Regions from separate parts of the Paenibacillus anseongensis genome, predicted to be linked through region 3. Evidence: riboswitches for the same ligand, from Rfam matches in the RefSeq annotation. Region 3 holds a riboswitch; each other region holds the start of a gene.
What was found. A riboswitch is a leader RNA that binds a small molecule or an ion and turns the genes downstream of it on or off. The one in region 3 is predicted to bind cyclic di-GMP.
Positions count from the first base shown of each region.

Region 1: linked by a shared signal. The riboswitch ahead of GON05_RS06090 (putative bifunctional diguanylate cyclase/phosphodiesterase) and the one ahead of GON05_RS24400 (hypothetical protein) in region 3 are both predicted to bind cyclic di-GMP.
Region 2: linked by a shared signal. The riboswitch ahead of GON05_RS07825 (PilZ domain-containing protein) and the one ahead of GON05_RS24400 (hypothetical protein) in region 3 are both predicted to bind cyclic di-GMP.

Region 1 is NZ_WSEM01000006.1:74,113-85,091, reverse strand. Features, by position in the region: gene GON05_RS06105 (YcdB/YcdC domain-containing protein) at 1-379, shown strand, start outside; gene GON05_RS06100 (S-layer homology domain-containing protein) at 385-1,407, shown strand; gene GON05_RS38790 (hypothetical protein) at 1,591-1,752, opposite strand; gene ilvA (threonine ammonia-lyase IlvA) at 1,924-3,180, shown strand; cyclic di-GMP riboswitch class I at 3,251-3,339, shown strand; gene GON05_RS06090 (putative bifunctional diguanylate cyclase/phosphodiesterase) at 3,426-4,955, shown strand; gene GON05_RS06085 (BMP family lipoprotein) at 5,221-6,291, shown strand; gene GON05_RS06080 (ABC transporter ATP-binding protein) at 6,419-7,960, shown strand; gene GON05_RS06075 (ABC transporter permease) at 7,953-9,032, shown strand; gene GON05_RS06070 (ABC transporter permease) at 9,034-10,017, shown strand; gene GON05_RS06065 (AraC family transcriptional regulator) at 10,517-10,979, opposite strand, start outside.
Region 2 is NZ_WSEM01000007.1:165,381-176,359, reverse strand. Features, by position in the region: gene GON05_RS07855 (carbohydrate ABC transporter permease) at 1-193, shown strand, start outside; gene GON05_RS07850 (extracellular solute-binding protein) at 228-1,754, shown strand; gene GON05_RS07845 (helix-turn-helix domain-containing protein) at 1,833-4,178, shown strand; gene GON05_RS07840 (stalk domain-containing protein) at 4,648-5,565, shown strand; tRNA gene GON05_RS07835 (tRNA-Arg) at 5,616-5,689, opposite strand; gene tadA (tRNA adenosine(34) deaminase TadA) at 6,099-6,602, opposite strand; cyclic di-GMP riboswitch class I at 6,835-6,922, shown strand; gene GON05_RS07825 (PilZ domain-containing protein) at 7,005-7,757, shown strand; gene ychF (redox-regulated ATPase YchF) at 7,836-8,936, shown strand; gene prfA (peptide chain release factor 1) at 8,969-10,045, shown strand; gene prmC (peptide chain release factor N(5)-glutamine methyltransferase) at 10,045-10,932, shown strand.
Region 3 is NZ_WSEM01000020.1:137,733-148,711, reverse strand. Features, by position in the region: gene GON05_RS24420 (beta-ketoacyl synthase N-terminal-like domain-containing protein) at 1-1,223, shown strand, start outside; gene GON05_RS24415 (flavin-containing monooxygenase) at 1,247-2,341, shown strand; gene GON05_RS24410 (4'-phosphopantetheinyl transferase family protein) at 2,292-3,008, shown strand; gene GON05_RS24405 (MDR family MFS transporter) at 3,159-4,385, shown strand; cyclic di-GMP riboswitch class I at 4,486-4,578, shown strand; gene GON05_RS24400 (hypothetical protein) at 4,682-4,981, shown strand; gene GON05_RS24395 (exopolyphosphatase) at 5,114-6,028, shown strand; gene gloA2 (SMU1112c/YaeR family gloxylase I-like metalloprotein) at 6,099-6,497, shown strand; gene GON05_RS24385 (lysozyme inhibitor LprI family protein) at 6,760-7,404, shown strand; gene GON05_RS24380 (metallophosphoesterase) at 7,579-8,355, shown strand; gene GON05_RS24375 (hypothetical protein) at 8,882-9,223, shown strand; gene GON05_RS24370 (THUMP domain-containing class I SAM-dependent RNA methyltransferase) at 9,303-10,442, opposite strand; gene GON05_RS24365 (O-methyltransferase) at 10,558-10,979, shown strand, end outside.

The sequences.
Region 1 (10,979 bases), on a different contig from region 3:
GAAAGTCATCACGGTGTTCAATCTTTCCTCGGACTACAAGCTCCAAGAGGCTACCTACAATGAAGGGACGAACCCTGAAACCGGGGAAACCAACTCGAATTGGAACTTAAGCTGGAACACCGTTTCTGAGAAGGACCCGACTGGCAAGATAGCTGGAAGCGGAGTCTGGGCAAATGTAAATAGCAAAACCGGAGAAATCACCAATTTTAACAGCTATGTGCCATACAGCCCTGATAACAATAAAGACATCGAAGGTAAAGTTTCCTTGGAGGATGCTGTTGCTAAAAGCGTAGATTTCGTGAAAGCGCAGATTCCTTCTTACACCGACCAGTTGGTGCTCAGCCAGCCATCCGCAAGGATTACTCGGAAGAGCAGCTGAAGCATATGCGGAATTGGGATATTCGCTTTAATCGCGTCATTGATGGTGTTAGTGCAGGTGGTGAGGGTGTAACAATCAGCATCGATCGCGTGACAGGCCAAATCATGAACTATCAATTCGGGCTCAGCGACATGCCTTATCCGAAGCAAAAGCCGGAGATTCTGGCGCTCGACAAGGCGAAGGAGCTGTGGCTTTCCCAGTTCGACATTAAACTGAACTATGTGCTCGAATATGGCGGATCCAATGGCGTAATACCTATCGAGAAATACAACCTGATGATCGCTGCGGGAGAAATTCCTCCAACTGCAGCAGTCACCAACGCAAATGAGAAATTTGAAGCTAAGCTTGTCTACACGCTTATTCCAAAGCTCAACCGGGAACCCTTCCTGCTTGACGCGCAAACTGGAAAATGGAGAAACAGCCAAACAGGTGAGGTTACGTCCCTGGATAAAGTGAATGTCAGTGACATTGACAATCACTGGGCTAAGAACGAGCTTCAGCTGATGCTGGACTATCAAGCGCTTGATGTGCAGGATGGCAAGGTTAATCCTGATCAATTGATTAAGCGGGGCGAGCTGGTCAAAATGCTGGTTATCGCGATGAATGGCGGGAACGGCGGCATCTACTACGGAGCGGACCGCAAAGCTTCCTTTGCGGATGTGAGCAACGCTTCCCCTTATTTTGCCTATGTCGAAAATGCGGTTGACCGCGGTTTGCTGGACGTTGGCGCTGATTTCAACCCAGAGGCTACGCTAAGTCGCGAAGAGATGGCACAATTGATCGTTAAGGCACTTGGGTACAAAAACTTGGCGAAATTCGACGGCGTGTTCAACAGCCAATTCGCGGATGCCGCTGAAGTTAAGCAAGTAGGTACCACTGCGATTGTAGTGGGGCTTAACATTATGTCCCTTAACGATGGCAAGTTTGCGCCGCAGCAAGAAGTGTCAAAAGCCCAAGCGGCAAGCGCATTTTACCGCTTTTTGCAGAAACGGGCGGAGCTTCAAGATCAACCGCATTACTACTACTAGGAAGCGGGTATGGAGTCGGCGTGAGTAGTGCGAAGCCGGATGAAAGGCATGTGAATCTCGTGTCACCCCAGTTCCCCAATAGCGCGAGATTCGCGTGGCCATTAACGTGTACACTGAAAAAAAGGCTATCTTACAGGTCATAGACCCGCAAGATAGCCCTTTCTTCACGCGCTTATTCATGTTCTAAAACTTTGGAAATACATAGTGCACTAAGAAATATAGAACTCCGAAGATGATAATAATGTAAGCAGCATACTTGATGAAGGTGGAGGCTACTAAGCTGGAATCCGATTTTTTCTCCACATGGCGTTCTTCAATCTCAATATTTCGTGGTGGTGTTGACATAGCAATCACTCCCTTATAAGTATCTTGCTAGTTAATACCCACCATATTTTGGAGTGAAACATCAGCATTCATAAAATGTTCCAATAATATTTTCTTACAGGCGCTCCTCAGTATGCTACAATAATCTTTAAAATTTATTACGCATATTGGAGAGAAAGGAAGTAAGAGAAAATGGTTGTTTCCGGAAAAGTAGGTTTGGAAGAAATTATTAGGGCCAATCATGTGCTCAGCAAGGTGATCGAACCATCGCCTCTGCAACGCAATGAGCTGCTCTCTACCTTGTATGAATGTAACGTTTATTTGAAACGTGAAGATATGCAGGTCGTTCGTTCTTTTAAAATTCGCGGAGCGTACAATGTGATCCAAAGCTTGACGCCGGAAGAACGCGAAGCGGGAGTCGTGTGCGCAAGCGCCGGCAATCACGCGCAAGGCGTTGCTTACTCTTGTAAGCAGTTAGGGATTGAAGGGAAAATTTTCATGCCAACGACGACGCCAAGGCAAAAAATTTCGCAGGTGAAATTATTTGGCGGCTCTTTTGTAGAAGTAATTCTGACAGGGGATTCTTTCGATGATTCCTCCAATCACGCCAAAGCCTACTGCGCCAAAGAGAACAAGGTGTTTATTCACCCCTTCGATGATATTCGCACGATCGCGGGACAAGGGACTGTCGGTCTGGAAATCATGAATCAGATGTCCGATACGCCTGACTTTATCTTTGCAACCATCGGAGGCGGCGGTCTTGTAGCCGGTGTGGCGACTTATGTGGACAGCGTTTCTCCTCGTACCAAGATTATTGGCGTTGAGCCAGAGGGCGCTGCAAGTATGCAGGAGTCGCTCAAGCAGGGAAAAGTCGTGACCTTGTCTACGATTGAGAAATTTGTAGACGGCGCAGCCGTGAAGCAGGTAGGCGAGTTAACCTTTGATATTTGTAAAGAAAAGCTCGATGATATCGTTGTTATTCCTTCAGGTAAGGAATGCACGACGATTCTAGAACTCTACAACAACAATGCCATCGTAATCGAGCCTGCAGGGGCTCTGCCTGTTGCGGCGCTTGATGCTTACCGGGATCAAATTCGCGGCAAAAACGTGGTTTGCATCATCAGTGGTGGTAATAATGACATAGACCGGATGCAGCAAATCAAAGAAAGATCGCTCGTGTACGAGGGCTTGAAACACTATTTCATCCTCAATTTCCCTCAGCGTGCAGGCGCTTTGCGTGAATTTCTGGAGGAAGTTTTGGGGCCGACAGATGATATTACCCGGTTTGAGTATACGAAAAAGAATAATCGGGATGATGCTCCAGCACTAGTCGGCATCGAGTTGAAGAATAAAGATGATTATGAGGGCCTTATTGAGCGTTTGTCCCGCAAGGACTATGATTACATCGAGATCAATAAAGATCCTAAACTTTTTAATTTGCTAATTTAACTAATAATAGCCAGAGTAGAAAAAATTATGATATAGTTAAATAGTCCTGCTTTTTCTTTGTTTACCTGAATATTGTAAAAGGCAAACTTGCCGAAAGGTAAGGACGCAAAGCTCCGGGTCTAAGGTTGCCGCCGCAACGATGACGGCTGGGCTGCCGAGAGGAGCAGTTTACCGATACAGGTATGCCTACGGCTATTCCAAATGGAATAGCCTTTTTTGATGACCGGAATGGAGGTTCCCCCCGAATGAGAAGCCTTTTTATAAAGTGGATTCAACAGATGAAAGATCAGGAGCTGCGCTATGTGGGCATCCTTGGTTTCTTTCTGCTGACGGCTAATCTACTTGCTGCTGCTTCTTTTACATTTACCCCGAAGATGATCTTGTTCGTTCTCATTCAAGCACTCATTTGCTTCTTTTTTGCCATTCGCATCCGTCACTTGCGGCTTAACAGTATCGAACAGGAGGAGAAGAGTAAGCAGCTGGCTTACTTGGCCTACCATGATACATTAACAGGCTTGCCGAATCGACGGTTGTTCGAGGACCGCTTAAAGCGTGTGCTTCTTCATGCTCAGCGTTATGACCAGCTTGCGGCAGTTGTATTTCTCGATATGGACAGATTCAAAGAGATTAATGACTCTTACGGCCATGCCTCTGGCGATCAGCTCATTCGTTTGGCTGCGGAGAGATTGCTGGGCTGTCTGCGTGGTTCGGATACGGTGTATCGGCAGGGCGGCGACGAGTTTATTATTTTGCTTGAATCTTTTACCAAGCCGGAAGACGTCAGAGCCGTAGCTATACGCATTCAAAATGTGCTGGATGAACCTTTTATCCTGGATGGAAAAACCGTTACGATAACCGCTAGTATGGGGATTGCGCTATATCCGCTCGATGGAACTAAGCCCGAACAGCTTCTTCAGCGTGCGGATGAAGCGATGTACGAGGCCAAAAACCATGAGAATAACCGCTTCCAATTTTATGCCTCAGATATTGATACGATGGTGAAGAGCAAAGCTCACATGGAGAATGAGCTGCGCTTGGCTCTGGAGCAGGAACAGTTCGAATTACGGTATCAGCCGCAATATGAAATCGCAGACCGTAAGCTTATCGGCACAGAGGTCAGCCTCCACTGGGAGAAGGGGTCTAAGCAGCTGAGCAAGCTCATGGATTGGCGGAAGGCTGCCGATGAACTGGGATTCATGGTCCCTATTGGCAAGTGGGCGTTTCAGGCCGCATGCCGGCAGATGAGAGACTGGCAGAATGCTGGCCAAGAGCCGATCAGAATGACGTTCACCATTAAATCTTCACAGTTTAAAGATGATCATTTTATTGCACATATAGCGGATGTGCTGCAAGAAACGGGTATCGATCCTTGCCTGGTCGAGTTGGACCTTACGGAAAGCATCACGTCTTCCAACGTGCAGGAAGCAAGCAAGAAGCTGACGATGCTGAAAAAGCTTGGCGTACGCATTGCCATGGATGACTTGTGTACGGGCCTATTTACGCGAAGCGGGATGGAAGGTATGCCGCTGGATAGTGTGAAACTGGACAGCACGCTGATCAGAGACCTAGTCGATGATGACGAGAATCAACTGCTTGCAGCTGCTATCGTTCGGATGGCCCACCGATTAGGATTGAAGTTAATCGCGAAAGGTGTCGAAACGGAAGAGCAATTCGAATACCTGAAATTTCTGCAATGTACGGAGGTGCAAGGAAAACTGTTCAGCAGTCCACTATCCTCGGGACAATTCCTCACATTGATGACCAAAAAAAATTAAAATTGGTCATCTAGATTTTATTGACCGGCGGTAGTATAATAAATAATTGGGGCTTAAAACCTATATTGTGGGGCTATACAAAAAGACCATGTCAACTTGGTTAACATCACGAATTATGATCATTTGCCGTAGGATTGCTTTTCACTGAAGTACCAAAGTGATACACTCGGTCTATGATCAGACATACATATTTTAACTGATTCTGGTCAACCTAGAATGTGGGATTTAAGGTACAATTTTAAATTTATTTTTGGGGGTAAAGATGATGAAAAAAGTATTCACAACAGCGTTAATGGCTGTCACTGTGTCCGCAGTTGCTTTGACAGGTTGCGGTGCTAAAAAAGAAGAAACTAAACCGGCCGCTTCCGCTTCACCAGCTGCAAGTAGCGCAGCATCCGCAGCACCAAGCAACAACAGCGGTAAAGATTTCAAAATCGGCATGGTCACAGACATTGGCGGCGTAAATGATAAATCTTTTAACCAAAGCGCATGGGAAGGTTTGCAACAATTGAAAAAATCAACTGGCGCAAACGTTAAGAACCTAGAGAGTAAAAGCGATGCAGACTACACGCCGAACTTGAACCAATTCGTAAAAGACGGCTATAACCTGACTTGGGGTATTGGCTTCTTGATGGGTGACGCGCTTAAAACGGTTGCAACTCAAAACCCGAATGCAAAACTAGCGATCATTGATAACGTTGTAGAAGCTCCAAACGTAGAATCCGTAACATTCTCCGAGCAAGAAGGTTCTTACCTTGTAGGTGTGGTTGCAGGTCTTACGACAAAATCCAACAAAATCGGTTTCGTTGGCGGTATCGACATCCCGGTTATCAAACGCTTTGAGGCTGGTTTCGTAGCCGGCGTGAAAGCAGTTAATCCGAATGCGAAAATTCAAATCAACTATACAGGCGCGTTCGATAAGCCTGACCTTGGTAAAGCAGCGGCAGCAACCATCTACAACGATGGCGCAGACATCATTTTCCACGCAGCTGGTTCCACAGGTAACGGTGTATTCAACGAAGCAAAAGACCGTGTGAAAAACGGTAAAAAAGTTTGGGTTATCGGTGTAGATAAAGACCAATCCCTCGAGTTCGGCGATGAAGTGACACTGACTTCCATGTTGAAGCGTGTTGACAACGCGGTTGCTCGTGTTTCCAAAGACGTTATCGACAACAAATTCCAAGGTGGCAAAAACGTTACACTTGGTCTGAAAGATGACGGTGTAGGCCTTCCGGAAACTTCCAAGAAAAACGTAACTCCGGATATCTTGAAAAAAGTTGACGAGTACAAAGCAAAAATCATCAGCGGCGAAATTAAAGTCCCAGAAACTCCATAATACGGGTATAATAAGCATAGCGGTTACGAACGATAGGTTTCTTTTGTTCAAACAAGGCTAGTTACAATAACTAGCCTTGTTCTTAGTTTTGAGGGTTTTAAAAAAAATTGATCCTTAGGGTGATCTGATGAGTGAAATAGTCCCTGTTGTTGAGCTTAACAACATTACGAAGAGGTTTCCGGGCATCGTGGCGAATGATGCGATCAGCTTGAAGCTGATGAAGGGTGAAATCCATGCCTTGCTGGGCGAAAATGGTGCGGGTAAATCCACATTGATGAATATTTTGTTCGGGTTGTATCAACCGGACGAGGGTTTTATAAAAGTGCAGGGCAACGAGGTTTCCATTGATAGTCCGAATCGGGCGATTGAGCTGGGCATCGGGATGGTGCATCAGCATTTTAAGCTTGTACAGCCGTTTACCGTAACGGAGAACATTATCCTGGGCATGGAGCCGAAAAAAGGGCTCAATGTCGATATTAGAACAGCGCAAGAGAAGGTGCGCAAGCTATCTGAACAATATGGGCTTCGCGTTGATCCGAAAGCAAGAATTGAAGATATTTCCGTCGGCATGCAGCAGCGCGTAGAAATATTGAAAACGCTGTATCGCGGCGCCGATATTCTCATTTTTGACGAACCAACAGCTGTACTGACGCCGCAAGAAATTAGTGAATTGATGGTCATCATGCGCAATCTTGTGAAAGAGGGCAAATCCATCATTCTCATTACACATAAGCTGAAAGAAATCATGGAGATTGCTGATACCGTAACCATCATTCGCCGCGGGAAAGTGATCGATTCCATTGCAAGCAAAGACGCGAATCCGCAAATTTTGGCTGAGAAAATGGTCGGGCGCGATGTCTCCTTTAAAGTGGATAAAAAAGATGTGAAGCTTGGGGAACCTGTTCTCCAGGTTAAGAACCTGGTTGTTCGGAATCAACAGGGACTGGCTGCATTGAAAGAACTTAATATCGAAGTGAGAGCCGGAGAAATTCTGGGTATTGCGGGTGTAGACGGCAATGGCCAAAGTGAATTGATCGAGGCGCTAACAGGTCTGCGATCTATTGATAGCGGGCAGGTCCTGCTAACAGGAAGCGACATTACGAACCATACGCCGAGAGAGATCTCGGAGGCAGGCTTGTCGCATATTCCGGAGGACAGGCATAAGCATGGACTCGTGCTTGATTTCTCCATGAGTGAGAACATGGTGTTGGAAACTTATTTCCATCCTGCCTATAACAAAGCGGGCTTCCTCAACTACGAGGCGATCGACCGCCATGCGGAAGCGCTGATCAAGCAGTTCGACGTAAGGACGCCAAGCATTTACAATAAGGCTCGCTCTTTGTCGGGAGGAAACCAACAGAAAGCAATTATTGCCAGGGAAATACACAAGAATCCGAACCTGCTCATTGCTGCTCAACCTACGCGCGGATTGGACGTAGGAGCGATTGAATTCGTGCATCGTCAACTGATCGAGCAGCGCAACAAGGGCAAAGCAGTTTTGTTGATTTCTTTTGAGTTGGATGAAATTATGAACGTATCGGACCGTATTGCCGTTATCTACGAAGGACAGATTGTGGGAGAAGTGCTGCCACAAGAGACGAACGATCAAGAGATCGGACTTCTGATGGCTGGCAGTAAGCGCACAGGGAAAGGAGCGGCTCATGAATAAGGTTGCTCGTATTTTTACAAGTGAATCTGCGGTGAATCCCATCGTGGCGATTGTGCTCGGGCTGTTATTCGGAGCGCTTGTCATGCTGGCAGGCGGCTATAATCCGATTGCTGCCTACGGAGCATTATTCGCCCGTGTTTTCGGAAATTCGTATGACATCGGGGAATCGATTCGTGCGATTACGCCTTTGATTTTGACGGGGTTATCCGTTGCCTTTGCATTCCGGACAGGCCTATTCAACATCGGAGCTGAGGGGCAGTTCGTCATGGGAATGACGGGGGCTACTTTTATCGGTGTGAAAGTGACAGGCCTTCCATGGATTATTCATGCGCCGTTGGCCGTTATCGTCGGAGCGCTTGTTGGCGGACTCTGGGGAGCTATCGCGGGTTACCTGAAAGCAAAACGTGGAGTTAACGAGGTTATCACAACGATCATGCTCAATTGGATCGCGTTATTCCTGTCGAACTATATCGTGAATACATTTTTATTGGAGCCGAAGCAGCAGCGTTCTTATATGATTCAGGACTCGGCTTCGCTTAGCATTACTTGGTTATCGGAACTAATGAACCATGCCAGGATTCACTGGGGCACCGTGATTGCGATCCTCGCGGCCATCGTCTTCTATATCATTCTTTGGAAAACAAGACAAGGCTATGAACTGCGTGCCGTAGGCCATAATATTGATGCTGCGAAGTATGCGGGCATGAACGTGAATCGCAACATTGTTAAAGCGATGTTTATCTCGGGTATTTTTGCCGGCCTTGGCGGCGTATTTGAAATTCTCGGTGTGTTTCATTATCAAGTCGTTGCGGCAGCTTCGCCTGGTTACGGCTTTGATGGGATTGCAGTATCCTTGCTGGGCGCTAACAATCCGCTTGGGATTGTCCTAGGGGCCGCGCTGTTCGGCGGATTATCCTACGGCTCGGCGGGAATGAGCTTCGGGGCCGACGTGCCGCCGGAAATTATCCGCATCGTTATCGGCTCGGTGATATTCTTCGTAGCCACACAAGGCATCGTCAAATGGGTGCTCATCCCGTTCTATAGCAAACGCAAGAAAGAGAGGGCGTCGTAACATGGACCTGCTCACAATGCTTAACGCGTTTTTCACGAAATTCAGTGAACTTATTAACACAACGCTCGTATACTCGACAGCGCTGATTTTCGGTGCTCTTGGCGGTATTTTCTCGGAGCGCTCCGGCGTGGTGAATATCGGAATTGAAGGGCTTATGGTCTCCGGAGCCTTCGCATCCGCGGTTGGCGCTTACTATGCGGAAGAGGCGAACATGGGCGTTTGGTCCCCGTGGATTGGCTTGCTGACGGCCATGCTCTTTGCTCTGATCTTCGCGCTCATCCATGCCGTAGCGACCATTACCTTTAAAGCGAATCAAGTTATCAGCGGTGTCGTGATTAACTTCTTGGCTGCAGGCGTCACGCTGTTCCTGGTTAAAGTGTTATTCAATGGCGCTGGTCAAACGGAAACGTTAAATGATGTATTTTCAAAATGGGAGTTTCCGCTTTTGTCGAAAATTCCTTATATCGGATATGCTTTCTTTACTGCTTATCCGACAACCTATATTGCTCTAATTCTCGTTGCTGTTACGTATTATGTGCTGTTCAAAACACCATTCGGTCTGCGCCTTCGCTCCGTCGGTGAGCACCCAAGTGCCGCAGATACCGTTGGGATTAAGGTTAAGCGCGTGCGTTATATCGCTGTTTTGATCAGCGGCCTGCTTGGTGGCCTTGGCGGCGCAACCATCACATTGACGACAACAAGCACCTTCTCTCATAGTACGATTTCCGGCCAAGGCTTTATTGCGATGGCTGCGATGATCTTCGGCAAGTGGCATCCGTTTGGCGCACTTGGCGCTGCCGTTTTCTTCGGTATGGCGCAGGCGCTCAACAACTTCATGCGGTTGTTCGACTTCTCCAAGAACATCCCGCAGGAGTTCCTCTACATGCTGCCTTATGTGTTAACGATCTTGGTTCTGGCAGGCGCAGTAGGCCGGGCGAAAGCGCCATCGGCTCTTGGCGAGCCTTACGATCCGGGTAAACGATAAGACTTATGAAACACCTCTTAGAAAAGACATTGAAAATACCCCTTGGGGTAGATTCTATGGATTCTAAGGGGTGTTTTTTTGTGTGTAGGGAACTAGAGGGCCTTATTTCGGCGAAATGAGCCGATTTGAGGTGGCGGGCGGAACTACAGGGTCCTATTCGCGCATGAATCTGGCTGGTTCGACCAAAATCAGCAAAATAAAAGATCGTAGTTCCTTTCAGGGACGGATGATGGGGGGGGTTCTTGTGAAATAAGGGACTGTAGTTCCCTTTGAGTGGCTCGGGCAGCCTGTGGTGCTGCAAGTCCTCAAATCCGCAAGTCCGCAGTCCGCACACAGCCCGCAACCGCGACCTCTCAATCGCGAACCTCGAATTTCGAACCGCCGCCGCCCCCTTGAATCCCGAACCGTAACCCACCCTCCCAAACCCCAAACCCCCGACCCTCGCCCCTCGCCCCCGGAACCCCCGCGAGCTCCCTAAACAGACACCAATCACGCATCTTCACAGCGATTTGATCTGATTTCGGTACTCACTCGGAGAAACGCCGTATAAGCGGCGGAATTGTTTGGAAAAATATAACGGATCATAAAAGCCGACAGAAGCTGCGATCTGCTCAATCGTCAGTTCCAGCCGTTCGCGCAGCAGTTGACGTGCTTTATCCACACGAAGCTTGAGCAGAAATGTCACGGGCGTGACCTTGGTGTGGCGCTTGAAGAGGCGAGATAAATAGGCGCGGTTATAGCCCAAGCTCTCAGCCATCATTTCAATGGTAATTGGCTCGGCATATTGGGTGGACAAGTAGTGAATGGCCTGCTGCACGATCCGGTCGCTCTCCGCGTCTGCTATGACGCCGGCTGTTGTGGACGCGGAGAGAGCTTCGCAGTACTCGCCTAATAGAAGGAGTAAATAGCCGATAGACTTCAGCTGTGCACTCACTTTCTTGGCTCGCAAAGCTTGCTGAATA
Region 2 (10,979 bases), on a different contig from region 3:
AAATATGTTGATTGACGCGTCAACGGCAGCAGGCGGCGGCGCCGCAGCTGAAATGATGTCCGAGCAGCGGATTCCTCCGGAAACGCTTAAGATGGCGGCAGTTGTTATTGCGACCATCCCGATTTTGTTGGTGTACCCGTTCCTGCAAAAACATTTTGCCAAAGGCGCAATGGTAGGTTCGGTTAAAGAATAGATAATTGATGAACATTTGGGGAGGTTGTACAATAATGGTTATGAACAAGAAAGCAATAAGCGTAGTAGCATCCACCCTTCTCGTTTCCTCTGTGCTAGCTGCATGTGGAAGCAAAGAGAGCGCACCGGCTGCCAGTGCGGGACAAGCAGCGTCTGGCAAGCCAACAGAGATTAGCATCATGACAATGTATTACACGCCGGAGCCTCCAGGGCCGGACAATGTTATCGTCAAAGAAATCGAAAAGAAAACGAACACAAAGCTCAAAATTACTTGGGTTTCACCAAACAACTATGGCGATAAAATCAACGTAACATTAGCTTCAGGCGATATTCCTGATTTGATCTTGCTGGATGATCCATTCAGTGCGCAAGTACGCGGCATGGTCGCTCAAGGCGCATTCTGGGAACTTACACCGATGCTGAAGGACTATCCGAACTTGATGGAATATCCGAAGGAATCATGGGAAAATACCAAGCAAGCTGACGGTAAAACGTACGGTATCCCGCGTGCCCGTCCTACGGATGGCGGTGGATTCCCTTACCTGCGTAAGGATTGGCTGGATACGTTACATTTAGAAATTCCGAAAACAACGGACGAGCTCTACACAGTATTAAAAGCTTTTGTTGAGAAAGATCCAGATGGCAACGGGAAGAATGACACCATTGGTTACGTTGGCTTTGTCGACCAAAATGGTATGTCTTACATGGGTCAATTACAGAACAGCTTCACAAAAGTCAATGGCGATTGGAAGCTTGTAGACGGCAAATTGGTCAACGTAAACGTGCTGCCTGAAATGAAAGACGCACTTACTTGGATGAATCGTGCCTACCAGGAGAAGTTAATTCCTGAGGACATCGCCGTGCTCAAAAATACACAGGCCAAAGATTTGCTGAAAGCAAACCGTGGCGGCGGCTTCCAGGATACAGCTGAAGCTGCATGGGAACCGACGGAAGAACTGCGTAAAACGAACCCGAAAGCAGACTTTATCCCACTAGTTTCGTTAAATGGCTATTCGAACAAAGACAGCGGATTCTTCGGTATGTACGCGATTCCGAAATCTGTGCCAGAAGCGAAAGTGAAGCAATTGTTGAAATTCATGGATTACGGCGCTACGCAAGAAGGTTATGATCTGGCAAGCTTTGGTCAGAAAGATGTCCACTACACTGAGAAAGACGGCATCAAGACACCGACAGAGCAAGCAAAGAAAGATATTGTCGCTCAACAAGCACTAGGTCAAATTTTCTTGAAATATGACAAGTACCTGCGTGCTTACCGTACAGGTATGCCGAATGATTACTTGGAACGCAACAGAAAAATCATTGATGAAAAAGTGAAAATCAGTACGGGCGACCCTTCGTTAGGTCTAAATTCCGATACGAACCAAAAGGTCGGTACGGAGCTAAGAAAGAAAATTCAAGACATGAAGACGAAGGTCATTATGGGGAAAGAATCGCTCAGCGCATGGGACAGCTATGTAGCTAAGTTGAAGACAGATCCGGATATGGTCAAAATCACAGAAGAAATGAACGCTGCTTATCAAAAACGCAATAGCGCGAAATAAATAAATACCGCCCCCCCGACGCCAAAAAATTGCGGCAGTCGCGGGGGATTTCGGCATTGGATGAAAGAGGGACAGATGATGTGGAGTCGATGGAGGCAGAGCTGGTATTGGTGGACACAACGTTCCGGCAGGGGGAATTTTTATCGCAGAAGCTTGATCTTGGTGTTGTGCATTACCAGCTTGCCTACAGCCATCATCGGGTACACTTCGTATATTACGGGACGCGCTCATATTGAGAAAGAGATTATGCGCAACCATGATACTCTGTTGAAGAAAACGATGGATCGTATGAATGATAACCTGGCTCAGCTCGAGCTGGCCGCTACGCAGTGGTCTCTGGATAGCAGGATGGATGCCAGAATTGCGGATATGAATCTCAAGGATGAATACAACACAACGCAAAATCTATATCGTTTCCTGGGTCTCATGAAGGGAGCGTACCCTTTAATTGACCAGGCGCAGCTATATTTGGACCGAGAAGATCCCGTCATTATTTCGGATAGCGAGGGGATTGTTCCGATCCGTAATGAGCTGGAGCGGGATATTTTCCACACGTTAATGAAGCAAGAGCGAGGGGTGTTCTGGTGGGAATCCTTGCCTAAGGGAAACGGGAAGCCTGAGTCCACTTCCATTGCGCTAATCGAGAAGCTGCCAAGTGTAGGAGAGCCGTACGGGGCCCTTATTCTGTATTTGAATCGCGATAAGTTGGTAGAGATGGTTGAAGAAATGGCTACAGACCCCAATGGCGCCGCGTTTCTTATGAGCAAGGATGGGCATATAATCGTCTCTCCAAGCAATGGAAATGAAGAACATGCCCAATTAGAAGCTGCGGTCAGAGAAAGTGTCATCGGACGGTCGGAAGAAATAGGCTCTTACATCCTGGACCGGAACGGGCAGTCCTATTCCGTTGCTTTCGGCCAGTTCTCCCGTTCCGGAACATTGTGGAAGTTCGTAACGGCAACTTCCTTATCGCAATTGACGGCCCCTGTGGAGTTTATGTCTAGAAGTATGCTCAGTATAGGGGGAATAGGGCTTCTCTTGGCTGTGCTGCTTTCGTGGGTGGCCTCCAAGCGAATATATCAACCGATTATGCGGCTCGTGAATGTGATTAAGGATTATAAGCCCACACAGGAGAGCCAAGGGGATGAGCTTGCCTTCATTGAGCAGGAGTGGCGGCATTTAAGTCAGGAGAGCAGAGTGCTGGAATCCAAGCTAGATAAGGCCTATCCTGCCCTAAGGTCGGCGTTCCTCCTGCAGTTGGTCCAAGGACACTTTTACTCCCTAAGCGAGACAGAGCTAAGAGGGCGGATGGAGAGCTTCGACTGGCAGACGGAGTCCCAGTGGTTCGTTCTGCTGCTGGTGAAGATTAGCGGATTTGCCAAAGAAGATGGCCGGTTCCTGGAAAATGAGGAACAACTGGCAACCTTCGCGGCAGCGAATATCGCGCAAGAGATCGTAAATACGCAAACCCCAAATGCGGAGATTATGAACTTCCAGGATATGACCGTAGGTATTCTGCTCTCTTATCCCATGGATCGGACGAAACAGCAGGCCAAGGATGAGCTGTATCTGTTAGCGAATGATTTGGCACAAACCATTAGCTCCCTTCTTAAAATGCAGACCACCGTGTGCATGGGCCGTTTAACCGCGAACGTGCAGGATCTGCCGCAGCTTTTAGTATTTTTGCGCAGCTCTATCCGCTATCGGGATTTGAAAGCTGATCATCAAGTGCTTGATTTGGAAGAGATGCTGCCGAGCACCAACGACGATGTGCATTATCCATTTGCCTTGGAGAAAGAGCTGATGCAAGCCATTCGAATGGGCCAAAGCGAGCAGTCGCTGAGCTTGATCGAGAGCTTCGTTCATGAGCTTGTGCGCCAGTCGAGCAAAGAGAAGATCCTCCAGGAAGGAGCCATGCAGGTTCTGGGCAGTATGCTGCATACTATGCTGGAGTCCGGCTTTAATCCGCATCATTTCTTCGAGGGCTACAACTTGTACGAACAGTTGAATCAGCTTCGGGAGCCTGAGCAGATGGTCCGCTTTTTCCAGACGAAGGTGATCTCACCTTATATTGAAGGGCTGAATGAATACCAGGACATCCACATGAAGCGTCTGGTGGAGCGCGTTACGGATCGGATTCAGGAGCGTTTTATGAGCAGTGACATCTCCTTAGAGGAATGTGCGGATGCTTTTAATACAACGACCTATGCGCTAAGTAAAGCATTCAAGCAAATCAATGGCGTGAATTTCATCGACTATTTGATCACCCTGCGGATGGATAAAGCCAAGAAGCTGCTGGTCGAGTCTGATTTAAAGGTCAACGAGATTGCGGAGCAGATCGGGTATCAGCCATCGTATTTTATACGTCTTTTTCGAAAATATGAAAATATGACGCCGGGACAGTATCGGGACCGGATGAAGTAGGGAGGGCCTGCCGCTTTTTGATGCGGTGGGCTCTTTTTTTTGCGCAGAGATGCCGCCCCGCCCTATGTTGTACTTTATACAATACTGAAGGCGGTTTTAACCTGGAATCGTCATCTTCATTGCATGATCTACACTCATTTTGGCCTGTATGGGGTTAATACCGTCCCTCCCTCTCCGAAGTGTTGCACAAAGTACAACGAAACTGCAATTTGAGGCCGATCCTCCGTCTTTTTGTTGTAAAAAGTACAACACAGTGCATGCTTTTTCCTAAGTACTACTTTTTGGTGCCCTTACCTACCCAATTGGGGATAACCTCCCTCTTTTTCGTTGTTAATAACGTTTCAAAAACCTCGTACTTGTGCTGATGTTGATAACGCTGATTTTTTTTCTTAGCGGGCAGGAAGTCTATTAACATGTGGATAGGTAGAAAAAGTTGAATTTTTGCAGGAATTTTCTAGAAATATTAGAAATGTTACAGGTGGCAATTAACAAGCTTATTTGGGTGGGGGAGAAAGTTTTTATGAAAAAAAAGAAAGTAATGGTGTTTATGCTATCGTTTTTCTGTTTGGCTGGTGTCGTTCATGCAGCGGGCCTTCATGGGGACTACAAGGGGGCTCCAATCGTGAAGGTTTTATTTGGGGGGAAAGAGCTTCAAGCCGAGGATGTGCCTGCTACGATACAAGATGGCAGAACCGTTGTGCCGTTGTACCTGTTGAAACAAGCCGGGGCATCGGTAACATGGGATGCTGAGAAGTACACCGTTGATCTTGCATTTCCTCAAGTAAAAGAAGATAACGCAATGAAAGATTTTGCAGCTACTATTCCGTCATTAAATGAGAAAGCCAAAGAATATCAGGGTAAAAATGTCCAGCTTATCTATAATGAGTATGGCGCTTATTTAAAAGTAGATTTAGAAATGTCAAATGATAGTAGCGCAGATAAAGATCATACCATTGCGCTCTCCGATTTTTTGGTTAATTCACCTGTAGATTCAATGATAGTAAGCATTATTCATAATAACTCGGTTACAAACTTTGTTACCGTCAAACGATCAAATGCTGAGGAGTATAGTAAGAGCAGTAAGGACAACCTAGCAGAATACCATTTTATGAAGACTTGGAACTCTCAGCGTGTAGATAATACAACGGATGTATCTGTTCCGAATAAACCTCAACCAACGCCTACACCGCTGCCCGTGTCAAATTCGGCAATCACAGGTCCAAGATGTCACGAGATCGCTGTTCTTTACACAGAGCAGATAAACAATGAAGTCAATCAATACAACGCAAATCTTAGCAATCATTCTGGTGATCTTACTGGATATGTAGATAAACTAAAAGAAAATATGAAAAAAGCTTTAAAAGAATTTAACTGTCCTGTGGATTGAAAAAAACGCCAGCTAACGGCTTATACCGTTAACTGGCGTTATGTTGTATACGCGCCCGAGATGATTCGAACATCCGGCCTACAGTTTAGGAAACTGTTGCTCTATCCTGCTGAGCTACGGGCGCTTGGCAAAGATTATGATAGCACGAAGCCTTATATGGCGCAACCTTTGAGTGGCAAGATTTAACTTGTAGTTGAAATTCGCTAACTGCATCGTGCGATGGGGAACTACAAGGCGCTATTTGAGTAAAACCGCACACTTCAAAGGTTCAGACGGAACTACAGGGCTTTATTTCGCCTAATTAGCCAAGATTTCGGCTAGAAGTGCTAAAATAGCGGATCTCAGTTCCCTCTTCCTCGTGGAAGTACTTAAGATCCGGCGAATAAGGGATCTTAGTTCCCTTTCGCGTATCAATGCGAGGCGACCGCTTGCGAAACTAGCTCGCACTCAGCCTAGCGGCCAACCCCAACGGCAAAGTCCAAAGCCAAAAGCCAAAAGCCAAAAGCCAAAAAGCTAAAGCCAGGGCCAACGCGCTATTCCTTCCCGCGCAGCTTGCGGAAAAACTGCGTCAGCATCGTCGCGCACTCCTCTTGCAGCACGCCGCTGATCACATCGACCCGGTGATTGAACCGGTCCTCCTGCAGCAAGTTCATCAACGTTCCCGCGCAGCCGGCCTTGGGATCGGTTGTGCCGTAGATCACCTGCGGAACGCGCGCTTGAACAATCGCGCCTGCACACATCGGGCAAGGCTCCAGCGTAACGTAGAGCTTGCAGTCAAGCAAGCGCCACGCTTGCAGATGCTCGCTGGCCTGCTTAATAGCGATCATCTCAGCGTGAGCGAGCGGATCCAGCGTCGTTTCGCGAAGATTGTAGCCGCGGCCGATAATTTCCCCTTGATAGACAACAACGGCACCAATCGGCACCTCTCGAATGGCTTCGGCTTTACGCGCTTCCTCTATGGCCGCTTTCATCCAGGGGATATGTTCACTATATTCATCCACAGGGGGACACCTCACTAAAAATAATCTTATCCACATGTGAACAAAGGATCGAACAAGCATTCGTTGTTAACAACCTGTGGATAACAATGTGTATAACTCAAAAAGTTGTGGATATTTAATTCTTCTAACATTCATACAACAAATACCAGATGTATGCAAGAGAATTAGTTGATAATAGGGAAATCCATCCGTATAATGAAAGATAACGTAGGTCTTTTAGACCATAAATCACGATATTGTACGACAAAGCATGACAAATCATTTGCAGGTTCGATAATGGCAAACTTACCGAAAGGTAAGGACGCAAAGCCGAGGGTCTACGGTTCCTATGGAACTACGACAGCCTGGTTACCGAAAATCGATGCTTTTTCAGATTGAGGTAATAGGCTGTCCCCAAAGCAGGGGCAGTCTATTTTTTTATATGGAACGCGGGGAGGGGTGATCAACAAAGTGGTTAGCAACAGCAAACAAAAATCTGCTAAGTTTTACGGCAGCAAGGAAGGGTACGACGCTGATGTAATGATTGACAGCAAAGCGATGCTGAGCAAGGAAGATTTCGTAGCCACTGGCGTGTTGACCTATGCACTAGGTGACATTATTGAAGTGGAGCTGCCGGAGTACCATGTTTTTGCACTGGGAGATAAGTGTAAAATGACAGTGTATACGAAATCCGGGCTGTTTGTTATGGATACGGTGGTTGTGGCCAAGGAGCAGGGTTCGTTGATAGTTCTGAATCCTCCTGAAAATCGCAGGAAGTTCACGGAAAAGCGGGAGTTCCCTCGCGTAGATGTGAAGAATGAAGGGCTTCTTTTCGCGCTCCAGGATAGAAACAAGAAGCTCAAACATCATTTTGATACACCGATTCGATTCTCTATCAAAAATCTATCTATTAATGGTTTAGGATTTACGATCAGTGAAAATGCTATGCTTGAAAAAGTTATTCAAAAGAACTCTCAACTGGAAGTGGAGTTAATTTTGGGCTTTTTGGTGCCTTGTACAATGGAAATTGTTCGGCAAGAAAAAACAAATGACGGCTACTATTATGGTGCTAGTTTTGTCAGCATCCCGGATGAGAAAACGAACGCGCTGCGCGGATTTATTTTAAAAAATCAGATTGAAACGTACTTCGTCCAGAAGCGGGAAAATGAAACAAAAAAAGCACTGGAAAAAAAGTCTGCGGCTAATCAGTAGCCTACAGGCTTTTTTTTGCGTTCCAAGTACTATATAATAAGAAGGATGATTTTCGAAAATTAAGGAGTTGTAACTACGATGGCTTTGAAAGCAGGTATCGTCGGTCTACCGAACGTAGGAAAATCGACATTGTTTAATGCAATTACACAGGCGGGGGCAGAATCTGCAAACTATCCGTTCTGTACGATAGATCCGAATGTTGGGGTAGTTGAAGTACCGGACGAGAGATTGCACAAGCTGGTAGAGATGATTGTCCCTAAGAGCATTGTTCCGACAGCCTTCGAATTCGTTGATATTGCGGGTTTGGTGAAGGGCGCGAGCAAAGGCGAAGGGCTTGGAAATAAATTTTTGGCACACATTCGTGAAGTGGATGCCATTGTGCATGTTGTCCGTTGTTTTGAGGATGATAATATTACCCACGTCTCCGGTAAAGTTGATCCGATTGGCGATATCGAGACGATTAATCTCGAATTGATTTTGGCTGACATTGAGTCGGTTGAGAAAAAAATCGAGCGTTCCCGCAAAAACCTGAAAGGCGGCGACAAGAAAGTTGTTGCTGAGGTTGAGTGTTTGGAACGCATCAAGGAAGCTCTTTATAACGATCTGCCAGCGCGTAGCATCGATTTGAGCGACGATGAGAAGCTGCTTGTTCGCGACCTTCACTTGTTGACCATGAAGCCGGTTCTTTATGCGGCCAATGTGAGCGAAGACGAAGTATCAACTGCGGATGAGAATCCATTTGTTAAAATCGTTCAGGAATACGCTACGAAAGAAAACAACGAAGTTGTTTCGATCAGCGCGAAGGTGGAATCCGAGATTGCTGAGCTAGAAGATGAAGAAAAAGCAATGTTCCTCGAAGAGTTGGGACTTCAAGAGTCCGGCTTGAATAGATTGATTAAAGCAGCTTATCGCAAACTTGGCTTGTATACGTATTTTACAGCTGGGGTGCAGGAAGTAAGAGCTTGGACGATCCGCAAAGGAACGAAAGCTCCTCAAGCGGCTGGCGTAATTCATACTGATTTCGAGCGTGGATTTATTCGCGCCGAGGTTGTGTCTTATACGGATTTGGTAACGGCGGGTTCCATGAACGGCGCGAAGGAAAAAGGGCAAGTGCGTCTGGAAGGTAAAGAGTACGTAGTGAATGACGGCGACGTTATGCATTTCAGATTTAATGTTTAATGAATAAAAAATAAAGAAAGGAGTGATCCGTTATGTTGGATCGACTTCAGTCCATTGTGGACCGCTATGATAAATTAAGTGAGCTGCTGTGTGACCCGGATGTGACGAGTGACACGAAGAAGCTTAGAGAGTATTCGAAGGAACAATCCGATCTTCAGGAAGCTTACGATGCTTATAATGAATATAAGAGCGTGAGCGAGCAGCTGGCAGACGCGAAAGCGATGCAGAACGAGAAGCTGGATGATGAAATGCGTGAAATGGTGAAAATGGAGATCGAAGAGCTTAGCGAGCAATCGGCTAACCTGGAAGAACAACTCAGAATCCTCATGATGCCAAAAGACCCGAATGACGACAAGAACGTCATCGTTGAAATTCGTGGAGCAGCAGGCGGCGATGAAGCTGCGTTATTCGCAGGCGATCTTTATCGTATGTATACCCGCTATGCGGACGCGCAAGGATGGAGAACGGAAATTCTCGATGCTTCCGTGAACGATTTGGGCGGATTCAAAGAGATTATTTTCATGATCACAGGAAAAGGCGCTTTTAGTAAGCTGAAGTTTGAGAGCGGGGCGCACCGTGTGCAGCGTATTCCAGTAACAGAATCAGGTGGACGTATTCATACTTCCACTTCGACGGTTGTTGTTATGCCTGAAGCGGAAGAAGTTGAGATTGTTATTAATGACGCGGATATTCGCGTAGATACATTCTGTTCGAGCGGAGCGGGCGGCCAGTCCGTTAATACGACGAAATCAGCGGTTCGCGTGACGCACGTGCCTACGGGCATTGTGGCAACATGTCAGGATGGCAAATCGCAAAACTCCAATAAGGAGCAAGCGCTTCGCGTACTGCGTGCACGAATTTCCGATAAGATTCGTGAGGAAGAGGAAGCGAAATACTCAGGCGAGCGTAAAAGCAAAGTCGGTACAGGTGACCGTTCGGAGCGCATTCGCACGTATAACTTCCCGCAAAGCCGGATTACGGATCACCGGATTGGTTTGACGCTTCACCGACTAGATACAGTGCTTAACGGCGACATGGGAGAAATCGTGTCGGCGCTAACGATTGCCGCGCAGTCGGATGCTTTGGATAATGGGGAGCAGGCAATGTGATGCCGACTGCCTCGAAGACGATTAGAGAAGCCTATGTAGAGGCTTCTTCTTTTTTAGGGAAGCTGGGCGTAGCGGAGGCGGCTTCCTGTGTGGAGCTTTTGCTGCAGCATCTTTTGGGCTGCAGCCGGACTGAGCTGCTGTTCCGTTTCCAGGAACAGTTTCCTGCCGAGCTGGAGAGCGCTTGGCGCCAGCTGGTAGAGAGGAAGGCCGCGGGTGAGCCGGTACAGTATGTAATCGGCGAGCAGGATTTCTACGGCCTTACGTTTGCCGTTAGCCCGGCGGTGTTGATTCCACGGCCGGAGACGGAGCTGCTCGTGGAGGCTTTGCTCCGCGAGGGCTCGCGTCTGTTCCCGCAAGGCGCTCCGCTGCTTGCGGATGTGGGCACCGGGAGCGGCATCATCCCGGTGACGGTAGCTCACGCGCGCCCAGACTGGCGCGTGGCGGCCAGCGACATCTCCGCGGCAGCGCTGGAGATGGCCCGCTCGAACGCGCAGCGCCACGGCGTGGCTGCGCGGGTGGAGTGGCTCGAGGGCGACCTCCTCGAGCCTTATATTGAGCGCCGGATCGCTCCGGATATACTGGTGTCTAACCCACCGTATATCCCTGATGGCGAGCTCCCGGCGCTGATGCCGGAGGTGCGGCTGTTCGAGCCGCACACGGCTTTGTTCGGCGGTGTCGAGGGACTCGACCTGTACCGCCGGATGGTTGCGCAGCTGCCGCTGCTGCCGCGAATCCCGACCGTAGTCGGGTTCGAGGTCGGCATCGGGCAGGCGGAGGCAGTGGCGGCGATGCTGCGCGCCGCCGCGGATTGGGAGGAGATCCGGTTCGTGCCGGATCTCCAAGGGATTGATCGCCACGTGATCGCGATCCGGCCGCGGGAACAGTAGGGGCTTGTTTTTTTATCCAGTAGTGGCGTTAATCTTGATCATGGGGA
Region 3 (10,979 bases):
AAGTGCTTTCTCAAGACAAAGTTATTGACGATATTGTTTATCTAGGTTCAGTGAAGAGCAACATAGGACACTTGGAGTCAGCGGCAGGGATAGCTGGACTCATTAAATGTGCCTTGATCATGAAGCACGGAATCGTTCCGGCAAACTTGCATTTTCAGGAATGGAATCCTGAGATTCCGCAGGAGAGCTTTCCATTTGTGGTACCTACACAAAGTGTGAAATTGCGATCCGGGAACGATGTTTATGCTGGCGTTAGCTCTTTCGGGTTTGGCGGGACCAATGCGCACATTGTGCTTGGGAGGCCAACTCATCGATTGCCAGGGGAATCGGAAAGTTCTCCGTTTCTATTCGCACTGTCTGCTTCGCGGAGAGATGGTTTATCGGTTTTGGCTCAACAATATGTGGATCGGCTGAAGCACACGAGTCAAACTGATCTTCATGCAATTTGTTCCACTTTGCTGAAGGGCAGGAAACATCATGAACATAGACTTGCTATTGCAGCAACGTCCAAGGAGACATTGCTGGAAGCGTTGGAAGAGTATACGAGTGCAATAGACAGCAATCTTCCGTATAAAGGCTATGGTCATGTGCTATCTAAACTACCCGGGGTGGTGTACTACTTTCCTGAGCACGACACGAGGAATGGCAATGTAAGCGAGGAAATGACGAATGGCGATGTGATTTATCAACAATCTTATTTTGTAGTGAGTCAATTATTTCTTCAAATGGCTTCAGAGTCGGTGCATGGTCTCGGTGAATGGCGGACTTTCGCGAAACAATTTGCACATGCTGAGATGTTGCGAAGTTGGGGAGTACGGCCGCTCAGTTGCCTTGGTGAAGGAGTTGGCGAGTTAACCGCTATGGTCGTTGAAGGACAATTGTCGTTACCGGTAGCCATTGAACGGCTAGTCCGAGGGAATTATAACAGTACAATGAGAGCCGAGACGAAAATTGCACGTGGGGACGTTGTGTTATGCTTATCATCTGCACCCGTCTGGTTCCCGCGAAAAGATGAATCCATGCTGATTTGCAACTGCAGCGATGAGCTCGGGAAGCTTCAATTACAAGGTCAATTGTTTATGAAAGGTCTTATAGTACCTGAGTGGTCAGACCGAAAGAAACAATCTCATATGCTTCCTGGATACCCGTGGAATCATCATTCGTGCTGGAAGCCTTTGGGTAAAAATGAGTCGGAGTCGAACGGCATCACTTGTTTTTGTTAATTGGGGGAGAAGCATTGAAAAAAGTGGATATAGTCGTGATTGGCGGTGGGCAAGCTGGTCTATCGACAGGTTATTATTTAAGTGCTGAGCAGCGGGAGTTCGTTGTATTGGATCAAAGTGATAAAGTGGGATATTCGTGGAGCAGCAGATATGACTCTTTAACGTTATTTACCCCTCGTATGTATAGCAGCTTGCCCGGGTTACCACTAGAGGGAGATCCATGGGGCTATCCAACTAAGGATGAGATGGCCGCTTATTTAAAGCAGTATCAAGAGAAGTTCGCCATTCCGATTCAACTAGAAACAGAGGTAACAAAACTAACCTATCAATTGGGGAGTTTCCTCGTAACGACCAATAAAGGTACATGGTTAGCCAAACAAATCGTTGTGGCAGCAGGTCCCTTTCAAACTCCATTTATTCCTCAGATTGCACACTCACTAAGTTCAGAAGTGTTTCAAGTACACACCAAAGATTACAATAATCCTGGCATGCTGCCGCAACAGGGAGAAGTACTTGTGATCGGTGGGGGAAATTCCGGTGCGCAAATAGCGCTTGAAATCGCTCAGAAGAGGACCGTTTACCTGTCTGTGGGGCATGACATCCAATACTTACCCTACCGTTTTCTCGGTAGAAGCTTATTTTGGTGGTATGAGAGGGTTGGGCTTCTGCGAAAGAGTCCAGAGTCATGGGTGGGCCGAAGATTTGTTAAAAAGAAAGATCCGCTATACGGTTTTGAACTAAGGAACGCCATCAGTAATGGAAGAGTTAAGTTATTGGCAAGAACGACTGATATGAGCGATAAACTGATTTTTTTTGCTGACGGCTCCTCTCTTGTAGCGGGAACGATTATATGGGCTACCGGGTTTCGGTCTGATTATCCTTGGCTTCAAATTCCTGAAATTTTTAATGATAAGCAAATGATCATTCATGAGCGGGGAACTACGTCAATTCCCGGGTTATATTTTGTAGGTCTGCCTTGGCAGTCTTCTCGAGGATCATCCTTAATCGGCTGGGTACACCGAGATGCTAAATATATCAGTCACATGATTTCACAATATGGGGATCACTATGCAATTGAAGATTATGGCTACGAGGATTTGTCGTCACACGGCAGTTGATAGTTGGCAGCTGTTTCATTCACATCTTGATGAAGCAAGAAGGACGAAAATTGAAAATTGTTTGCAAAAAAATCAACAGCAAAGAATGATCGTTGGAGACATTTTACTTCAATATGTGCTGCGTCATGAGCTGCACAGGGAAGAGAATAGAAGGCCTAGTGTCTTATACAGCCCATTAGGTAAGCCATCATTAAGAGACTGGCCAGATCTTGCTTTTAATATTTCTCATTCCGGGGAGTGGGTAGCGATTGTTTTTGCTTCCTGTGAAGTAGGAATTGATGTTGAAAAGCAAGACTCCCGTATATTCAAGTTGGAGGCTTGTATACTCTCTCCTTCAGAACAGAGGGAATATCGTGCTATTTCTTCTCGGGAAGCGTTCCTTTGCGAGCGTTGGGCGATGAAAGAAAGCTTCGTCAAATTGATAGGCGTTGGCCTCGGTTATCCTTTTGCGAAGGTATCATTTCATGAATTCTCGGCCAGTGAAGCCGTAACTTTCTATGAGTATAAATGCTATTTTTGCAAAACCTATCTATTGGAAACGCTGAGCGGCAATAAACCGTATCATGTCGCGGTTTGCAGTGAGACCTATAACTTTCCTGATGAGTTGACGATTCTTCCTTTTGACAACTTAATACGATGGGCACGTGGTGCCACAAAACATGGTTAAAACTGGGCCCCCGCTCGATTTCGGGGAGTCCTTTTTTTATTCGACAAAAAAATATAATTAAGGACACGAACTACCGTTTTTCGTGTATAATGGGTTCTTGATCTCATTTCTTAACCTTTGGTAAATTAGCAGCGAGAGGAGTTCTGACAGATGAATCGATTACGTGGTTTTCTTGGTTCGTATCATCCGATTGTACATACGTTAATTTTGGGAACGGTCATGGCCAGAGCGGCGTCTTCCATGAGTCTGCCTTTTCTGGCGATTTACTTGGCTAAACATACGTCGATGAGCGCGGTAATGATTGGGGTCGTAATTGGAATGGGAGCCTTGGCAGGAACAGTCGGAGGTTTTATCGGGGGCAACTTATCGGACCGATTCGGCCGACGCATCATCATGCTCGCTGCACTTTTTGGATGGGCGGTTGTGTTTGTAGGTTTCAGTATCGTGAAATTACCAGTATTGTTTATGATGCTGAACATGCTTAATGGCTTATGCCGCTCCTTTTACGAACCGGTCTCGCAAGCTTTGATGGCGGATTTGACCGAGCCGGCCAAGCGACTCAGTGTGTTTTCAATGAGATACATGGCCATCAATGTTGGTGTTGCTGTAGGACCTTTATTGGGTGCATTTTTTGCAACGATGGATGGGGCACTGCCGTTTCTATTGACTGGAATCGTATATTTTATCTACGCGGTTACACTCTACGTTCTCCTTATCGTTTTTGGTATTAAGCAAATAGAAGGGGAGAAAAAACAACCTGTTACGTTTGTCTCCGCATTGTGGGTCATTCAACGTGATGTCACGTTTCGCTATTATATTCTTGGCGGAATTATAGGGGCTATCGGCTACTCGCAAGTCATGGTGACACTATCGCAATATTTGGAGCAGAATTTCACTGAAGGTGTGAAAATGTTTGCTGTCCTCATGAGTGTCAATGCCATTGTGGTTATTGCGATGCAAATACCGCTTACGCGTATTTCTGATAAATACTCGCCGCTTGTAGCGATTATTATTGGCAATTTGATGTTTGCGTTAGGCGATATCGGCTTTGCATTTTCGCATTCGTTAGTTCCCATGATTATTTCCATGGCGATTTTTACACTTGGCGAAATATTAAATTACCCCGCGGCCAATATGCTGATTGATAAACTGGCGCCGGAACATATGCGCGGTACTTATTTTGGAGCACAAACGTTAACCAACGTAGGTCATTTTATGGGACCTTGGGTTGGTGGCTTTCTGCTCGTAGCGTATGGAGGCACTACACTGTATCTGGTCATCGCCTTTGTGACCCTTGCGGGATCTCTCTTTTACTGGAAGGGCGCCAATAATCTACAAGCACTGCCCAAAAATAGGTCGAAAAAAGAAGTTTTTTGATAGATATTGCAAAATTAGTTCTTGCGAACTATACGATTTCAAAACAACATCCCTTATTCTTGAGAGTGTAGTTATTTCTTGTAAAAGAATTCACAACACATCTCGACAATGGCAAAACTGACGAAAGTCAGTGACGCAAAGCTAAAGGGGCTACCTTGTTCATAAACGGACTCGTTGCCAGCCAGCTGCCGAACGATTGGGTATTCAACTTAGATCCCCTCCGATCGGTACACTATGGTGGGGTTTTTCTCTGTCATAACTTTCATAGACTATGGATAAAAGGAGGACCAAGCAGCATGCAGTCTGATTTACATGAAGAGCAAAAAGTAACATCACTTTGCGGCAATCATGTTGCCCGTTTGGTGCCATCCTCGGATGGACCGAAGCTAATGATTAATTTAGAAGAGTACGCACTTAATGAGACGTGTTGGGATGTTGAAATGTTTCAGGGGAGAAGCAACAGCATTTTAATTTTCTACTGGAAAGGCGAAGTTAAGCTTTCTGTGAAAATGCCCCCGATGCCGCAAATTGAAGCATTTATGACTAGACTCTACCAAATTTTGACGTCCAAATTAAGAACGGTTCAGCCCATCTAGGCGAACTGTTTTTTTTTTTATCCCAAAAGCTCTACTGACAAAATGATTGTCACAAATCGACAGGTGCTGATATAATGATACACATAATCATACATAGTTCTTAAGTACTAACTTCGTAGGGGGATTTGCGTTATGCGATTAATTACGCGTTCGGATTTTGACGGTTTAGTATGCGCAATGCTTTTCAAAAAGCTAAACATGGTCGATGACATGAAATTCGTTCATCCCAAAGATATGCAGGATGGTCTGATCGAGGTTACCGAGAACGATATTTTGGCGAATGTGCCTTATGTTGCGGGTTGTGGATTATGGTTTGACCATCACTCCAGTGAACTTGAACGGATGGGCGAGAAGGTAGCGTTCAAAGGGGAAACCCGTATTGCACCAAGCGCAGCACGTGTCGTTTATGATTATTACGGAGGGCAAGAAACCTTCGGTGATATTGACGATATTATGCAAGGCGTAGATAAAGCGGATGCGGCTCAGTTCAGTAAAGAAGATATTTTGAACCCAAAGGGCTGGGATTTATTGTCCTTCATCATGGATGCCCGTACAGGTTTAGGACGTTATCGGGACTACCGAATTAGTAATTATCAGCTAATGGAAGAGCTAGTGGATCACTGCGCGGTGATGACGGTCGATCAAATTATGGAGCTTCCTGACGTTAAGGAGCGGGTAGAACGGTATTATGAATTAGACGCTCTATACCGTGAAATGCTTGCAAAACATACGTATACAGAAGGAAACGTGATCATTACGGATCTTCGGGACGTGGAAACCATCTATCCTGGCAACCGTTTCATGGTGTACGCGCTTTATCCGGAGCAGAATGTATCCATTTGGATCGTGGACGGACGTAATAAACAAAATTGTGTATTTGCCTGCGGGCACAGCATTGTGAATCGCACTTCGCAAACGAACATCGGGACTTTGATGCTCCAAAATGGCGGAGGCGGTCACCACGCAGCAGGCACGTGTCAGGTAGAATATGCGCAAGCAGAGAATATTTTGAAGAAAATTGTTGAAACGATGAGATTAGACGGATAAAATAAGAAACGAGCCGCAGGATGGGGAATTCCCGGATTGCGGTTTATTTACGGAGTGGGGAGGCGTGTTAGTGAAAATCGATCGCATTCATCATGTGGCCATAATTAGCTCGAATTACGAACAGTCGAAGCATTTCTATGTTGATTTACTAGGAATGACGATCGTAAATGAGTTGTACCGGGCAGACCGTGATTCCTACAAACTGGATTTGCGCATAGGAGAAACAGAGCAGCAGATTGAATTGTTTTCGTTCCCTAATCCTCCCTTAAGAGTGGATAAGCCGGAAGCGCGAGGACTTCGACACTTGGCTTTTGTCGTTGGAAATATGGACGAAAGCGTCAAAGAACTAGAGAGCAAGGGAATTGCGGTTGAACCGGTACGAATTGATCCCATAACAGGTGATCGGTATACGTTTTTTGCAGACCCAGATGGACTCCCGTTAGAGTTGGTGGAACATGCCGAACGATGATGTATCAAACAATGAACAAAAAGCAAAATTAGGCTTTGCTATAGGATGCATGTGGAGTATCGTGCTTTCTATTCCGCTTTGGGCCATAATCATTTGGCTTTTGATGAAAAAATAAATCCCTCAAACGCTCGACTGAACAGGGTCGGATTAGCGGTTGGGGGATTTTTTTGTTGGTTCACACGATAAAACATTGGGTAAATAAACGAAATATAAGATTACTCGTCTAATAGAAGAGAACGAAAGTAGATGGAGGGATTCTCCAATGAACAGATTAATTGTATCCAGTTTTTTGCTTGTTATTTTAACTTCCTGTAGTGATACTCCAGCTAAAGATATTGTAGATAGTGCTCCAATTAAAAGTGCAGGGACTGAAAGTACCGTTCTAATCGATAAAAGTACGAATAGCAAGAGTATCGATGTCGAGTCAGAATCAATAGATACCAAAGTTTATAGTGATTATTTATCAAATCAACCGGAACGTCAGTTTTCCAAAGTTATTAGAGATAACCCCATTGATAAGGATTACGCAAAAGAAAATAATGAATTTCAAAACTCAACGGACTTTAATACTTCCAATTGGGTTGAGTTAGAAGCAAAATATACCAGGATCTGGGATCAAGAATTAAATAACATTTATGAAAAACTTCTAACCAAGTTAAATGCAGAGGACAAAGAATCCTTAATCAAAGCACAAAGAGGCTGGGTACAGTATCAAACAAATGAAATAGAGTTTTCAGAACACTTCATTAATTTGTCAGATGAGAAAGGACCTTTGTTAGGTACTCAGGGTTATGTAGATACACAAATTGCTACTAAAAATAGAATAAAAACCCGGACAATACAACTATATGAGTATTATTATTTGATTGATGAAAAAATTGAATTTACTTATAAATCGAAAGTATAAAAAGCAGCTCCAATGGTTGGTTCATATTTTCAGGCTACAGTATCCAAATCAGACAACAAAATTGAACTCTTATACTCATGTGGCATTAATGTATTAACCCTATAATAAAACTTAGTATATAAACCTTATTTATCCCAACTGTATGAGGTCCCATTTTTGGAGAGGAGGATGCGCTTGGAAGGAATTTTATTGAACGGCCTTTATGTATTCTTAGTTCTACTTATTTGCTACATAATCTTTATCTTGCCGACACAATGGCTAAAAATTGAGCGGATAAGATATCCTCTTAATCTAAATGTGAGAATTCTGCAAATTAGTGACATGCATGTTGAAAGATTAAGAATTCGCCCAGCGAAAATAGCCGCTATTATTCATGATGAAAAACCGGATTATATATTTATTACGGGTGATTTTACCAAATATCGAAAAATGCTTCCTAAATTAGAAGAATACCTAAGAGCAATGGCGATTTGTAACGTGCCCATTTTTTGTGTTCTTGGAAACCATGATTATCAGCAGAAAAATGTCAAAGATCTTGTCAAGCTTTTAAGAAAATATGGGCTTCGTTTGTTAAGGAATGAGTCGTTGCATTTAGAACAATTTGAACTAATTGGCATTGATGATTTCGATTCTGATAAAAGTGACATTAAGGCTGCTTTTCGAGCTGTTGATGATCGCAGAACGAAACTCATTATTACCCACGATCCTAACATCGTGCTACACTTGAATAAAGAATTCGATTATTTAATGGCTGGGCATCTTCACGGTAAACAATTTAATATTCCATTTTTCTTTCATATCAAAAACGCAGGTAAGCTGCCTAGAATGGGGATTTACAAGGGATTACATAAACAGCAATATGGGGCTTACTACATATCTAAAGGAATTGGGCAAACTGGTGTCAATGCGAGATTGTTTGTTAGAAGCGAAGTGACCATGCATTACTTATAAAAAGACAGAGGTAGCTGAGATGTAAGGAACTCAGCTACCTCTGTTTCATTTCGTGCATTGCTATTGCGAAGTAAGCTGAGCTAACGGACACCAGCGCCGTTATTGCGCTGAAATTCATATGGTTTCGCGCCTAACGGACACGAGAGCTCTTATTTGCCCATTTCGCGGCCTAATTGCCTCCAAAGTAGCCGAATAGCAGCGTTGGTGTCCGTTAGAAATCTAAATCGGCGATTTCAGGCCGAATAAAGGCTCCTGTGTCCGTTAGCGTAAGCGCTGGCTTGGCGACCCGCTCTAGACAGTGCCGAGCGTTGACGAGACCAGTAAAAGTCATCTAAAAATAATGGCAGTTAAGACGAGATGTAAAGCCTCAGCTGCCATTTATAATGTTATCTAAGTTCCTACCTCCGTGGAGGAAAAGGCCATAGATACTTGTACATTTTGTTTTGCTATATTACAGGTTATTATTCGTATGTTAAAATATGGATATAATATTGTTGGGAATTCTCACGATATGGGAGGGGACTATTTGGGTGATCAGTTAGAGATTTTGGAGGATTTAATAGGGAAAAAAATAATAAAAATTCTTCCTCCACTAAGAGCGAAAAAAGAAATATTGTCTGATGATTTTTTAGAAATGTTCGTATACTTAGAGAAATTAAAAGATCTATTGAGTGGTCAAAAGGTTATTTCTCGAAGCCTCTCGTATAAACTTTTTCATTTCTACTTCGAGGTAAATAAGCAATTTAGTTTTATACATGATTCAACGCAAATAAAAGAATTACAACAGAAATTATTTATAGCAGTGATCTCAACTTTAAATGATAATTTTTTCATTGACTCCACACCAAAAGAAGAGAGACTCAAATAATGGAAAGCGCTAATTCAAATCAAACAGCGGCGACTACGACTTTAAATCCAAGTCACAGCGCCGCTGTTTGATTTGGTTCCTACCTACGCGGAGGAAAAGGCCCAAGATATTGATAAAGGTTGCACTCAATCCGTCCGTTAAACAACTTGCGCTTCTTATCAGCGCGGCGGTTCATATAATGCTCGAGCTGTGTGCTCGGGCTGAGAATAAACATGCTCCACGAAGGCATTGGAGCTGTAAGAGCCCCGAGCTCGCGCAGCGCGACCTCGACATCTTTGGCTTCACCAAGCCGCTCTCCATATGGCGGATTGGTGATCAAACAGCCATAGTCGCCGCGCGGGCGGGCTTTGGCTACCGGTTCCACGCGAAGCTGGAACTGTTTCGTCAGCCCGGCCGACTTCGCGGCGGCTTCTGCCACTGCGATGGCAGACGGGTCAATGTCGCTGCCGATGATGTGCAGCGGCACATTATCGCGGACCGCGTCGAACGCTTCGTCGCGCGCTTTGTCCCAGAGCTTGCGCGGTACATTGCCCCACGCCTCGCTGGGGAAGCTGCGCCGCAGGCCTGGCGCGATATTCCAGCCGATCATGGCGGCTTCGATCGGGATGGTTCCCGACCCGCAGAACGGGTCGTAGAGCGGCCGATCGACGCTCCAGCGGCTGAGCAAGATCATGGCCGCGGCCATGGTCTCCTTCAGCGGCGCTTCGGTCACGAGCTTGCGATACCCGCGCTTGTGCAAGCTTGGGCCTGTGGTGTCGATCGTGAGTGTCGCGATATCGTTCAGAAGCGCCACTTCAATTACGTAACGCGCCCCGTTCTCGGGGAACCATTCGGTGCCGTATTGAAGTTTCAGCTTCTCGACGACAGCTTTTTTTACGATGCCTTGGCAGGCGGGGACGCTGGAAAGTTGTGACTTATGGGAACGCCCTTGCACAGGGAATTCGGCATCGTTCGGAATCCAGTCGGGCCAAGCGAGTGCTTTAGTGCCTTCAAAAAGCTCATCAAAGGTCAGAGCTTTAAACTGGCCCATAAGCACGAGAATCCGGTCTGCTGTCCGTAACCATAGATTGGCTCGGCAGATGGCAAGCTCGTCTCCCATGAAGCGTACGCGGCCGTTCTCAACGGTAACCTCGGTATAACCGAGGTCGCGGACTTCGCGAGCAACGATAGCTTCAAGTCCCATTGGGCAAGTTGCAATTAGTTCAATAGATTGTGGCATGTTTAGATTCCTTCCATCCGGGTTGTGCTTCGTTCATAAAACTCATACAATTAACAAGTATAGGACAAATAAGATATACTTACAAACGAAACGGCAAACTCTTAGGAGGAATAACATGGAAACCCTAACAGCTGAAAGCTATATGGAAGGTTTATATGCGGATGATCCCGTGCTTGAGCGGGTGAAGGAAGTTATACGAACCAATAATATGCCAGAAATCTCAATCGCCCCGGGCTACGGCAGACTGCTTACGATGCTAGTGACGATGATTGGCGCAAAAAAGGTACTGGAAATAGGAGCATTAGGCGGCTATAGCGGGATTTGCCTGGCTAGAGGGCTGCAAGAAGGCGGTAAGCTGATCTCGCTTGAGTTGAAACAGGAATTCGCCGATGTAGCCAAACAAAATGTGGCCGACGCAGGTCTGGGCCAGTTCGTCGAGTATCGTATTGGCGAAGCGTTGACGCATCTCAACGAGCTGCTTGCGCAAGGGGAGCGTTTTGATTTCTTTTTTATCGATGCGGACAAAGTGAACTATCC